3 regions of the Bartonella sp. B1098 genome follow, and region 1 is predicted to be linked to each of the others. Evidence: predicted binding sites of a transcription regulator. Region 1 holds the regulator's gene; each other region holds the start of a gene.
The links. The regulator LexA, encoded in region 1, represses DNA repair genes until DNA is damaged. The targets are predictions, from matches to a motif close to TGTTCNNNNTGTGTTCNG.
Positions count from the first base shown of each region.

Region 1 (4,299 bases):
GCTTTAACGAACGTGCGCCCAAGTCATTTACTTGATAAGAAATTCTTTGATTTTAAAACGTGTGAATAAAAATGAAGCATTTTTAAAAATAAGTTTGAAGATTTTAAAATAAAATACTTATTTATAATGTTAATTTATTGCTTTACAATTTTACAATCGTAAGAGTTTTATGTCAAATTTGCTTATTGTATCCATAAAAAACATCCTCCTGCATATCACAAGCGGAACTCTTGGACGTATAAAACACAATTTAAAGAGCTTCTTTTAAAATTGGTTTGCTTTTTTTTAAAGTAAACATGAAAGAGCCTTGTAGATTTTATCTTATCCTGTTGTGCAATAAAACATTGTCATTTAGAGCGGTAAACGAAGAGAATATAAAATTCTTGATAAAAATTAAGTTGTTTTTAGAATGTACAGCGATCATTCAGGACAGGGATTGCCTATAAATTCTCATGAAGTAAGTCACATAAGTAACCAAACCCTATTGTGAGCAGTTGCTTTTTTATAAACTAACACTGATGGAGAACTTTATCATTGGGATGGGAAGAAGCTCAATTTTTTAAACGGCTATACCATAAAGGTCATAAGCATCTGATTGTTCGATTTTAACGGTGACAAACTCACCGACACGCAAAGGGTGCCGTGATGATATATGGACAACACCATCTATTTCTGGAGCATCGTATTGACTACGTCCTTTGGCGACTTTTCCTTGACTTTCATCGATAAGAATTTGGAGTCTTTTTCCAATTTTTTTCTTTAAAAGATGTGTAGAAATTTGTTGTTGTTTTGCCATAAAACGATGCCAGCGGTTTTCTTTTATGTCTTCAGGAATATTTTCTAATCCCAAATCATTTGCAACAGCTCCTTTTACTTCTTCATATTTAAAGCATCCAGCGCGTTCAATTTTTGCTTCTTCTAGCCATTCTAGAAGTATATTAAAATCCTCATTTGTTTCGCCTGGAAATCCAACAATAAATGTTGATCGTAAAGCGAGATCTGGACATATTTTTCGCCACTTTTCAATTCTACGATTTGTTTTCTCCATAAGAGCAGGACGCTTCATATGACGCAAAACAGTTGGTGATGCATGCTGAAAAGGAATATCCAGATAAGGGAGAATTTTTTTCGCCGCCATAAGTTCGATAACTTCATCCACATGGGGATAAGGATAAACGTAATGCATACGTACCCAAATGCCCATATCACCTAGTTCGCGACAAAGATCAAAGAATTTTGTTTTGATTGTGCGATCTTTCCAAGAATTTTCGAGATATTTAAGATCAATACCATAAGCACTCGTATCTTGTGAAATAACTAAAAGTTCTTTTACACCCGCTTTTACCAATTTTTCAGCTTCGCGAAGAACATCACTGATCGGGCGAGAAGTAAGATCACCACGCAGGGTAGGGATGATACAAAAACTACACCGGTTAGAGCATCCTTCAGAAATCTTTAAGTAGGCGTAATGGCGAGGTGTTAAACGAATACCTTGGGGAGGAACTAAATCAAGAAAAGGATCATGAACAGGGGGAATTGCTGTATGAACAGCTTGTATAACACTTTCATAAGCTTGTGGTCCTGTAATGGCCAATACATTAGGGTATTTTTGGCGAATAACATCAGGATCAGAACCAAGACACCCTGTTACAATAACTTTTCCATTTTTTTTAAGAGCTTCATCAATATTGGCTAATGATTCTTTTCTGGCAGAGTCAAGAAAACCACAGGTATTCACAATAACGACATCAGCTCCTTGATGTTGGTGTGAAATTTCATACCCTTCAGAGCGGAGACTTGTAATAATTCGTTCAGAATCTACGAGTGCTTTTGGGCATCCGAGAGAGATAAAACTAATACGAGGCGCTACCATGATAATCCTATAATTACTATGGAACGATTGCGTTCCGCTTTTATTGACTTAAAAAGTAAGAAATGTTCTTTAATTTTTATAGATAACAATCTGTTACAAATTTATTTGATTTTTCTCTACAATATTTTGTGTACGCTTACAATTTTATCTTTTTGCGCTATCAAATGCTGTTTTGAGGGCGATGATATAAGACAGACTCCTTCAAAGCATTCAAGTTCTTTTAGGATAGGTGGTGAATATTTTAAAGCTTACTTGTCAAGCCTTGTGTAAGTGAAAAACATAAGAGAAAAGAGGGGAAGTGAAACCCGCTTGATAGGGATTTGGATTGTTTATAGATCGCGAGTTGGGCATATTCTTTGGCTATAGGAAGAAAGCCAACTGCGTGTAGTACGATGTTTAAAAATACTCAGCAGTTTTTTTTACTGCATTTTATTAGTGTATGTATAGCCTATTATAATAGGATTGTTTTTTAATATTTGCGAATAAGTCCGGTAAGTTTTCCTTGTATTTCTACACGCTCGGATTTGTATGTACGCACTTCGTAGTGAGGATTAGCAGCTTCTAATGCGACAGAGCTTCCTGTGCGTCGATAACGTTTTAATGTTGCCTCTTTTTTATCAATAAATGCGACAATAATTTCACCTGTTATTGCTGTATTTTGTCTTTTCACAATTATCGTATCTTTATCAAGGATACCAGCCTCAACCATAGAATTATCTTTAACTTCTAATGCATAGTGCTCACCTGTATTAACCATATCGTGTGGGAGAGAAAGTGTGCTTGTTTGTTGCAGTATAGCAGAGGCGGGCACACTCGCAGAAATACGTCCCATAATGGGGATTGTGATATTTTTTTTTTCGTCTTCCTCAAAATTCTCAAGATTAGCCAAGTTTTTTGATATTTCTCTTTTATTTTTTTCTATCATACTGGGAGAAATCTTACGGGCTAGAGAAAGGTTAAATGTTATTTTCTCAGGCAGCCGAATCACCTCTATTGCACGAGCACGATTGGGTAAACGACGTATAAAACCTCGTTGTTCTAAAGCTATAATGAGCTTATGAATGCCAGACTTTGAAGAAAGTTCTAAAGCATTTTTCATTTCTTCAAAAGAAGGAGGAACACCTGTTTCTTTTATATGATTGTGAATAAACAAGAGGAGCTCATATTGTTTACATGTCAGCATTCAATGTTCCAATCAAAAGAATAAAAAAATAGTACAGTAAAAATACGTGTATATATAATAATTCTACAATTTTTTTTTGCTAAATCAAAATTATTTGCTTTATTTTTGATCTTATAAGTGAAGTTAATTAGGTAATATGTTTATTTATAAACATATTTAATATATGATAAGTATGAAATTTTACTTTCATAAATTTATCATAATATTGTTTATATATTATAAAACTACACGAATATTAAATGATATATAAAAAATATTTTATAGTTCTGACTGAATAATTTAACACTCAATTTTATGGTCAGTATTATCCTTCTATTTTTTTATATATCTACGTTTTTATTATTTTCTCATATAATAAAATTAAATAAAATACATTCTTTCAATAGCGTGACAGATCACTTTATGTATATTTAGAATCATTTTGCACATTGTTTCTATTTTTTTATTGTTTAGTCAAATTATCTACAGCGACAATAATGAGCATCATTTATAGCCATGCCTGATATTTTCAATGAGACTAAATTTTTTTGTTTTACGTTTGCTTTATTCTATAGAATAATTGGCTTTCGTTATAGAATCATTGCACGTCAATAAAAAGTTACGTCCTCAAAATGCCATTGTTGCTCATTGTCATATTGATTTTAAAAAGAGATCTCTTAATGTGCTTGCTTCCATTAAGATGATCTTGCAAATAACATAAAATCTCTTAGGCAATGCTCTCTTCACATCTCAATAGTCTACAGCCCCCCGCCGTACTTATTTTGCCCAACCCTCATGTTGCGATAATTTTGGATTATTAAAAAAATACAAGAGGTATTTTCATTTTTTTAATCGTTTTATTCTTCTCTCTATGTTGTGCAAACAAATGATTTTTATGAGTTCAATATAAAAGGAACAAAAAAATTAGAAATAAAGAAACCTTACGGCATTCAAATCTCTCATTTGAGTGAGAAAAATAAATTATTATAAATCAATATGTTATTTATAAATCTTTATTCATATTTAAATTTGAAAACTAAAACATAAAGTATAAAAAATAATATAATAATATAGAGTAGGAAGTATTTTTCTGTTCTCCTCATGATGTTTAACAACTCATGTGTGGAGGAGGAGGGGATATTTCTCTATAATTTTAGCACTTCGAATCTATGAGATATTTTAATCATTAGATTATTTCTTTATCGAGATTTCAAAAAGAAGATCAAAAAAACTCTATCTACAATGACGAAGAAAGGAGAGAAAA
Region 1 is NZ_CALYLP010000003.1:28,132-32,430, forward strand. It holds partial or broken gene ttcA (tRNA 2-thiocytidine(32) synthetase TtcA) at 1-69, shown strand, start outside; gene rimO (30S ribosomal protein S12 methylthiotransferase RimO) at 560-1,873, opposite strand; gene lexA (transcriptional repressor LexA) at 2,343-3,056, opposite strand.

Region 2 (4,299 bases), on a different contig from region 1:
AGCTATACCATATAAGACCCTTCGCGAGGGAAAAGTATAGCGGCGGACTATTCACCGTGTTTTCAACGCCCGGCGCCTTTATAGGCTGTCAATTGAAAACTTTTATTGAATAGGACAACAAGCATGAATGCTACAGCTAAAAAACAAACTTTCCCCATTATTGCTACCGTTGCAAATGATAATATTGCACAAGATTTCGTATCAAAAGATACACAACAGACTAAAAAATATGAACTTTCATTAGGTGCTATTGAATTTGGTAATCGTTTATTTCGTCGTGTTATAGCTTTAAGAGATTTTGGAAGCGTTAAAAAAGGCGACGTTGGTGGTTTTATTGAACATGAGGGTAATTTATCACATGATGGCAATTGCTGGGTAGCTGGTTATGCTTTAGTATTTGGTAAAGCGCGTGTTCTAGATGATGCGCGTGTTACAGGTTATGCAAAAATTTTTGGAGATACAGAGATATCAAATAAAGCACGTGTTGGTGGTCATATGAAAATTTTTGGTCATAGCGATGCTTTTGGTAAGGTATTGGTTTCTGGGCGTGCACGTCTTTTTGGAAATGAAACTATCTCTTTTGGTAGTTTTCGATAACCTTTGAAATGCGGCGCGGCGGGGGCGCCTCTTTAAACATCTCATTTACAAATTAATCGAATATTAGATTAGGAGCTACCTATGACCAGTACAACTGTATCTAGAAAATATGAACTTACTGATGAAAGCACTCAAATTAAAGATAACGTGCTTAAAAAGATTGTACGACTTTATCGCATTAAGGCATTAAGGGACTTTGCTGATGTAAAGGCTGGCGACCTTGGTGGTTTTATCGAAAAGGAAAGCAATCTTTCTCATGATGGGAACTGCTGGGTCTATAATGATGCCTTTGTTGCTACAGATTCTGTTGTTTCTGATAATGCACAAGTGCGTAATAATGCATGTGTTTTTAGAAGTGCAAAAGTAGCTGATAACGCTGTTGTTATGGATAATGCGCAAGTTTTTCATAATGGCAAGATTTTTAACAATGCAAAAATTTGCGATAACGCAATGGTAAATGGTACTGTTAGTGGCAATGCTGTTGTTTGTGAAAATGCACAACTCTCTTTTCTTGCATATGTTTCTGATAATGCAAAAGTTTTTGGTAGTAGCCATGTGAGTGGCAAGGTTTACGACAATGCAAAAGTATCTGGATTTTCATGTATTTATGCTGGTGCTAAAATTTATGATGATGCTTGTATTTCTGATAGAGCTACTATTTCTGAGAATGTTGAGGTTTTTGGCAATGCACGAGTTTGTGACAATGCAACAGTTTATAGCAAGCCTCGTACTGATGGCTGGGCTAAAGCTGAGAGTGTAAAAATTTATGGGAATGCCGTTATTAATGGCAAGCAAAAGATTTGTGATGATACTGATGGTAGTGAACAAACTTTAGATAAAACAGCGTAAATAAGGGGCGGGGGGCTGTTTTATAGCAAAAAAGCCGTGTCATAAAGAACGCGGCTTTTGAGAATAGGATTCCAATAATACATCTTCTAAATACTAGAGAACATATTACACAAAACGTATAAAAACGCAAGCCTTAATATATAAAAACCGCATCAAAATAAATTGATACGGCTTTTATAGCTAATGAATCAAACAAAATAAAATTCATAATCAAATAGATCAATTTATAAAATACATACTTTGTGTATAAACGCAAGTTTGTTTTTATTTAAATTGAACCAATCAACATATTGTTCTATATTAAAAACATAGAAAGCGTAAAAAACTTTCTGTTGCAACGTCATAATGGCGTTGTATTTAAACCGTTCCTTAGGTTTAAAACAATATACTTTTTAAAAATCGCTACAAAAGAAGCCGTGTCTTTAAAGATGCGGTTTTTTTTGTATCTCAACGCTTGTATTTTTACACATAATGTGCTATATTTTGTCTGAGATTTGAGAAATTGGAGAAGACCTTGTTATGTTTTTTACATAACAGGGTTTTCTTTTGTACTAGCTATAGATTTTTATTACATTCAAATAATAAAGCCGTGCCCCTTTATGAACACGGCTTCTGTTTTGCAATGCATTTCTGTTATCGTTATTCACAAGTTTACGAACATCTCTTTTATTACACAAAGCGTGCAAAATCACAAGCCTTAATACATAAAAACCGCATCAAAATGAATTGATACGGTCTTTATGCTCAAAATAATTAACGATTCCAATAAGCGATTAGATTAATCACAATAAAAGAACATCTCTTTTATTGCACAAAACGTGTAAAAACGCAAGCAAATAAGTAAAATAAAAATGGGATTCATTCTTTAGATTCAGTTTATTAAAACTATTTTTGCTTGTAATAATATAGCATAATGTGTTATATTATTGTTATGTATCAGTTATTTTTGTTTCTAAGTACTATTTCCCATAAAAAGGATAGCAAAGCAAATGCTTAATAAAGTGATGTTAATTGGTCATTTAGGTGCAAATCCTGAAAGCAAAACAATGTCATCTGGTATCGAGGTGGTCAATTTTCGCATGGCAACGTCTGAGAGCTATACAGACAAGGCAACCAATAAGAGAATAGACAAAACAGAGTGGCATTCCATTGTGGTGTTTAATCCACATCTTGCAAAAGTGGCTCTTCAGTATCTTAAGAAGGGAAGCAAAGTCTATATCGAGGGGCGCTTACAAACCCGTAAATGGCAAGATAAAAACGGTAGTGAACGGTATGTAACAGAGGTCATATTGCCTCCTTACAAAGGTGAATTACAGCTTTTAGATGGTAAAAATAACGATGATCAAGAGCCGTCATCAGTTTATGCAAGCATTCACAGACCTCTTGATATGTCTACAAACGCTTTAAATGATGATGTTCCTTTTTAAGGTGCGTGAAAATGAGATCAAGCACATGGCTCATACATCATAATATGATGATGCAAAATAATATGATGTTATTAAATCATAACGATGCTTCTATGACTATTTTTGAACTGGCAATAGCAATTGTAATATCGCTGGCAATAGCGGGATGCGCTTTCTTTTTTCTTGAGGGAAAAATAAAGGAAAGCATACTGAGTATAATTATAGGTCTCTCTTCATCTGTATGGTTATTTAGTTTGAGTAATGTATCAAGTTCAACAGATTGCTAACTTCTTTCTTGAAAAAGGACGCGAGGAAGATATTCGAATTTCCCCTATGAAGCTTATTAAGCTGGTGTATTTTGCATATGGTTGGATGTTAGCAGCTACAGGTAAGCGTCTCTTTTTAGATCGTATAGAGGCATGGCAGCATGGTCCCGTTATACCGGCTCTCTATCATGAGTTTAAAGATTGGGGAAGGCGTTGTATCGATTTTTATTCGCGTATGGTGGACTTAGAGACCGGAGAGATTTTTATCCCTAAAATGCATAAAAACTCAACAGATGAATATACTTTCAAATTATTAGAGATCGTTTGGAATGCTTATAAAAATTTTTCATCTGCTCATTTATGTAATGAAGCTCATAAGGAGGGAACGCCATGGAAGAAAGTATATAATGGGCGGTTTGGTGTGAAGTTAAAAGACCATGATATCGAAGAATATTTCACGCAAAAAATTAATGAATATTCACAATCGAGGGTATAAGTGAAAGCAAATAAAAAGAGGGGACGCCCTAAGATTACAGGGCAGACAAGAGAAGCCAATGGTCGTATATCACGTGCAAAAGAACCGCGTGAAGCCATTGATAAATTGGCTATAGAAATGCGTGCAAAACGCTTCGGTTTAAGCTTACATGAGGCAAAAAATCCACTTGCTGGGTCCTACATAGGGCGGCTTTGTTTGCAAGGTGTACTTACTCAAGAGCAATATGACACCGCGCAACAGTATCTACAGATAAGAAATAATTACCTTTGTGCAAAAGGCTTTCCAAGCGCGATTTATGATGAAATGCCGTCATCTTCTGATGAGGCAGCAAGGGACAAATGGGTAAAATTTGCAACAGAGCAGTTTTTAAATACGCAAGAGGCAATAAAAGAAGCGCAACACCTCTATAGACAATACAACATTTATGCTGCGCTACAGTACCTTGTTATAGAAGATCAAGAATTACCACATCTGGTGAGTTCACTAAAGATTGCTCTTAATGTGCTTCAAAAGCATTTTTCGTAATAATTATAGATCAAAGTTATGAAAACTCTATAATAACTCTATATAATAGATCAATTTCATGATCTAGTTTCTCAAGTTCTTTCTTATTTTCATTTATTTTTTCTCTGTAGTCGTATAGGTGTTGCATTAGGTTTGATACATGTACATGCTCATTAGATTG
Region 2 is NZ_CALYLP010000005.1:115,071-119,369, reverse strand. It holds gene NNJ85_RS09060 (hypothetical protein) at 124-597, shown strand; gene NNJ85_RS09055 (hypothetical protein) at 679-1,446, shown strand; gene ssb (single-stranded DNA-binding protein) at 2,436-2,873, shown strand; gene NNJ85_RS09045 (Panacea domain-containing protein) at 3,114-3,614, shown strand; gene NNJ85_RS09040 (hypothetical protein) at 3,615-4,139, shown strand; gene NNJ85_RS09035 (hypothetical protein) at 4,156-4,299, opposite strand, start outside.
Region 2: a site for LexA is predicted at 2,363-2,380, ahead of ssb (single-stranded DNA-binding protein). Genes of this name have one in related genera too.

Region 3 (4,299 bases), on a different contig from region 1:
CATTAAGAGACTTTGCTGATGTTAAAGCCGGCTCTTTAGGTGGCTTTATTGCAAATGAAAGCAACCTCTCTCATGATGGCAATTGCTGGGTATATGATAATGCTATAGTTGCATATGATGCTATTGTTAGTGAAAATGCAAAAGTTTCTGATAAGGCTATTATCATGGGCTTTGTTTATGGCAATGCGCATGTTTGTGACCGCGCCCGCGTTTATGCAAATGCTCATGTTTATGACAATGCGCATCTTTCTTATAACGCTTGGGTTTATCAATATGCAAGGGTTTATGGGAATGCAAAATTATCAGGGAGTGCACGTATTCATAGTAATGCCGTGGTTTATGACCATGCTGTTGTGAGTGGCGCTTGCAAAATTTATGGCAAGGTTTATGGCAATGCTAGCGTGGGGGGCAATGCTGATGTTTATGGCTCTGTTTATGGCAATGCGAAAATCTCTGATCATATCGTGATTAGAGGCAAGGTCTATGGCAATGCAAGGTTAAAAAGACATAGCGGTTTATGTTCGGTTCCAAAAAATTGTGTGGTTTATGAAAGCGATCACGTTGTCAAGATTATTGAAAACAAAGCAGCGTAAATAAGGGGCGGGGGGCTGTTTTATAGCAAAAAAGCCGTGTCATAAAGAACGCGGCTTTTGAGAATAGGATTCCAATAATACATCTTCTAAATACTAGAGAACATATTACACAAAACGTATAAAAACGCAAGCCTTAATATATAAAAACCGCATCAAAATAAATTGATACGGCTTTTATAGCTAATGAATCAAACAAAATAAAATTCATAATCAAATAGATCAATTTATAAAATACATACTTTGTGTATAAACGCAAGTTTGTTTTTATTTAAATTGAACCAATCAACATATTGTTCTATATTAAAAACATAGAAAGCGTAAAAAACTTTCTGTTGCAACGTCATAATGGCGTTGTATTTAAACCGTTCCTTAGGTTTAAAACAATATACTTTTTAAAAATCGCTACAAAAGAAGCCGTGTCTTTAAAGATGCGGTTTTTTTTGTATCTCAACGCTTGTATTTTTACACATAATGTGCTATATTTTGTCTGAGATTTGAGAAATTGGAGAAGACCTTGTTATGTTTTTTACATAACAGGGTTTTCTTTTGTACTAGCTATAGATTTTTATTACATTCAAATAATAAAGCCGTGCCCCTTTATGAACACGGCTTCTGTTTTGCAATGCATTTCTGTTATCGTTATTCACAAGTTTACGAACATCTCTTTTATTACACAAAGCGTGCAAAATCACAAGCCTTAATACATAAAAACCGCATCAAAATGAATTGATACGGTCTTTATGCTCAAAATAATTAACGATTCCAATAAGCGATTAGATTAATCACAATAAAAGAACATCTCTTTTATTGCACAAAACGTGTAAAAACGCAAGCAAATAAGTAAAATAAAAATGGGATTCATTCTTTAGATTCAGTTTATTAAAACTATTTTTGCTTGTAATAATATAGCATAATGTGTTATATTATTGTTATGTATCAGTTATTTTTGTTTCTAAGTACTATTTCCCATAAAAAGGATAGCAAAGCAAATGCTTAATAAAGTGATGTTAATTGGTCATTTAGGTGCAAATCCTGAAAGCAAAACAATGTCATCTGGTATCGAGGTGGTCAATTTTCGCATGGCAACGTCTGAGAGCTATACAGACAAGGCAACCAATAAGAGAATAGACAAAACAGAGTGGCATTCCATTGTGGTGTTTAATCCACATCTTGCAAAAGTGGCTCTTCAGTATCTTAAGAAGGGAAGCAAAGTCTATATCGAGGGGCGCTTACAAACCCGTAAATGGCAAGATAAAAACGGTAGTGAACGGTATGTAACAGAGGTCATATTGCCTCCTTACAAAGGTGAATTACAGCTTTTAGATGGTAAAAATAACGATGATCAAGAGCCGTCATCAGTTTATGCAAGCATTCACAGACCTCTTGATATGTCTACAAACGCTTTAAATGATGATGTTCCTTTTTAAGGTGCGTGAAAATGAGATCAAGCACATGGCTCATACATCATAATATGATGATGCAAAATAATATGATGTTATTAAATCATAACGATGCTTCTATGACTATTTTTGAACTGGCAATAGCAATTGTAATATCGCTGGCAATAGCGGGATGCGCTTTCTTTTTTCTTGAGGGAAAAATAAAGGAAAGCATACTGAGTATAATTATAGGTCTCTCTTCATCTGTATGGTTATTTAGTTTGAGTAATGTATCAAGTTCAACAGATTGCTAACTTCTTTCTTGAAAAAGGACGCGAGGAAGATATTCGAATTTCCCCTATGAAGCTTATTAAGCTGGTGTATTTTGCATATGGTTGGATGTTAGCAGCTACAGGTAAGCGTCTCTTTTTAGATCGTATAGAGGCATGGCAGCATGGTCCCGTTATACCGGCTCTCTATCATGAGTTTAAAGATTGGGGAAGGCGTTGTATCGATTTTTATTCGCGTATGGTGGACTTAGAGACCGGAGAGATTTTTATCCCTAAAATGCATAAAAACTCAACAGATGAATATACTTTCAAATTATTAGAGATCGTTTGGAATGCTTATAAAAATTTTTCATCTGCTCATTTATGTAATGAAGCTCATAAGGAGGGAACGCCATGGAAGAAAGTATATAATGGGCGGTTTGGTGTGAAGTTAAAAGACCATGATATCGAAGAATATTTCACGCAAAAAATTAATGAATATTCACAATCGAGGGTATAAGTGAAAGCAAATAAAAAGAGGGGACGCCCTAAGATTACAGGGCAGACAAGAGAAGCCAATGGTCGTATATCACGTGCAAAAGAACCGCGTGAAGCCATTGATAAATTGGCTATAGAAATGCGTGCAAAACGCTTCGGTTTAAGCTTACATGAGGCAAAAAATCCACTTGCTGGGTCCTACATAGGGCGGCTTTGTTTGCAAGGTGTACTTACTCAAGAGCAATATGACACCGCGCAACAGTATCTACAGATAAGAAATAATTACCTTTGTGCAAAAGGCTTTCCAAGCGCGATTTATGATGAAATGCCGTCATCTTCTGATGAGGCAGCAAGGGACAAATGGGTAAAATTTGCAACAGAGCAGTTTTTAAATACGCAAGAGGCAATAAAAGAAGCGCAACACCTCTATAGACAATACAACATTTATGCTGCGCTACAGTACCTTGTTATAGAAGATCAAGAATTACCACATCTGGTGAGTTCACTAAAGATTGCTCTTAATGTGCTTCAAAAGCATTTTTCGTAATAATTATAGATCAAAGTTATGAAAACTCTATAATAACTCTATATAATAGATCAATTTCATGATCTAGTTTCTCAAGTTCTTTCTTATTTTCATTTATTTTTTCTCTGTAGTCGTATAGGTGTTGCATTAGGTTTGATACATGTACATGCTCATTAGATTGTCTCGCGTCATTTATACGCTTCATTGTATTTATTTCAAATTCTATAAGGGAACACAAAGCGGCAAATACTTGATGTCGTTTTATGACTATATCCTGCCATTTTTTTATTATACGAACACGTTGTTCATAGGATTGCCTCGATAATCGCCAATTTTGTTTCGAAAAAAATATTTTTTCTATCCATAAGATGTTGTAAAATCTGTCTGACCACCAGTAACTTCCATTTACAAGAAAAATGCGGAATAGTCTTTCTTTTTCGCTAATTTCTTTCGAAGAAAATATTTCTTTCGGATTTGTATATCCCATTTGAGTGGGGATAGGACATAATATTAGAAATGTGATAATTAAGATGCTTTTAAAGAAAGACTTTTTTGTAAACATTGTTTCCTACCTTAATTTACGTCTTAATTACCTAACAGATTCCCTTTGAAATTATCAATATGTGTTATTTTTATGTTGACAAAGTGTAGCAAATCGTATTTAATGACATTACTGTACTTAGGTGTATTGTGTCTAATGAGGGTGATGTACAGTCAAAAATCCCCGCAAATGCGGGGTTTTTTATTATCTGGAGGGTGTATTTTATGACATCTGAAAATACAGAACAGGTTTTTCAAACAGCAAAAAAGTTGAGACCAGCGAGGGCAGGTATGGGGCGTGTCAAAGGTGTTCCAAACAAGAATACACGTCTTCTTAAAGAGGCAATTATTAAAGCAGCTGAATTGGCAGGCAATAAGTATGGCAAGGAAGGGCTAATTTCTTATTTAGAACAGCAAGCACTCAAATGCCCCGCGGCTTATTTAGCCTTGCTGGGTAAGATCTTGCCTTTGCAAGTGACGGGTGAGAATGGGGG
Region 3 is NZ_CALYLP010000002.1:545,288-549,586, reverse strand. It holds gene NNJ85_RS02365 (hypothetical protein) at 1-593, shown strand, start outside; gene ssb (single-stranded DNA-binding protein) at 1,583-2,020, shown strand; gene NNJ85_RS02355 (Panacea domain-containing protein) at 2,261-2,761, shown strand; gene NNJ85_RS02350 (hypothetical protein) at 2,762-3,286, shown strand; gene NNJ85_RS02345 (hypothetical protein) at 3,303-3,827, opposite strand; gene NNJ85_RS02340 (hypothetical protein) at 4,031-4,299, shown strand, end outside.
Region 3: a site for LexA is predicted at 1,510-1,527, ahead of ssb (single-stranded DNA-binding protein). Genes of this name have one in related genera too.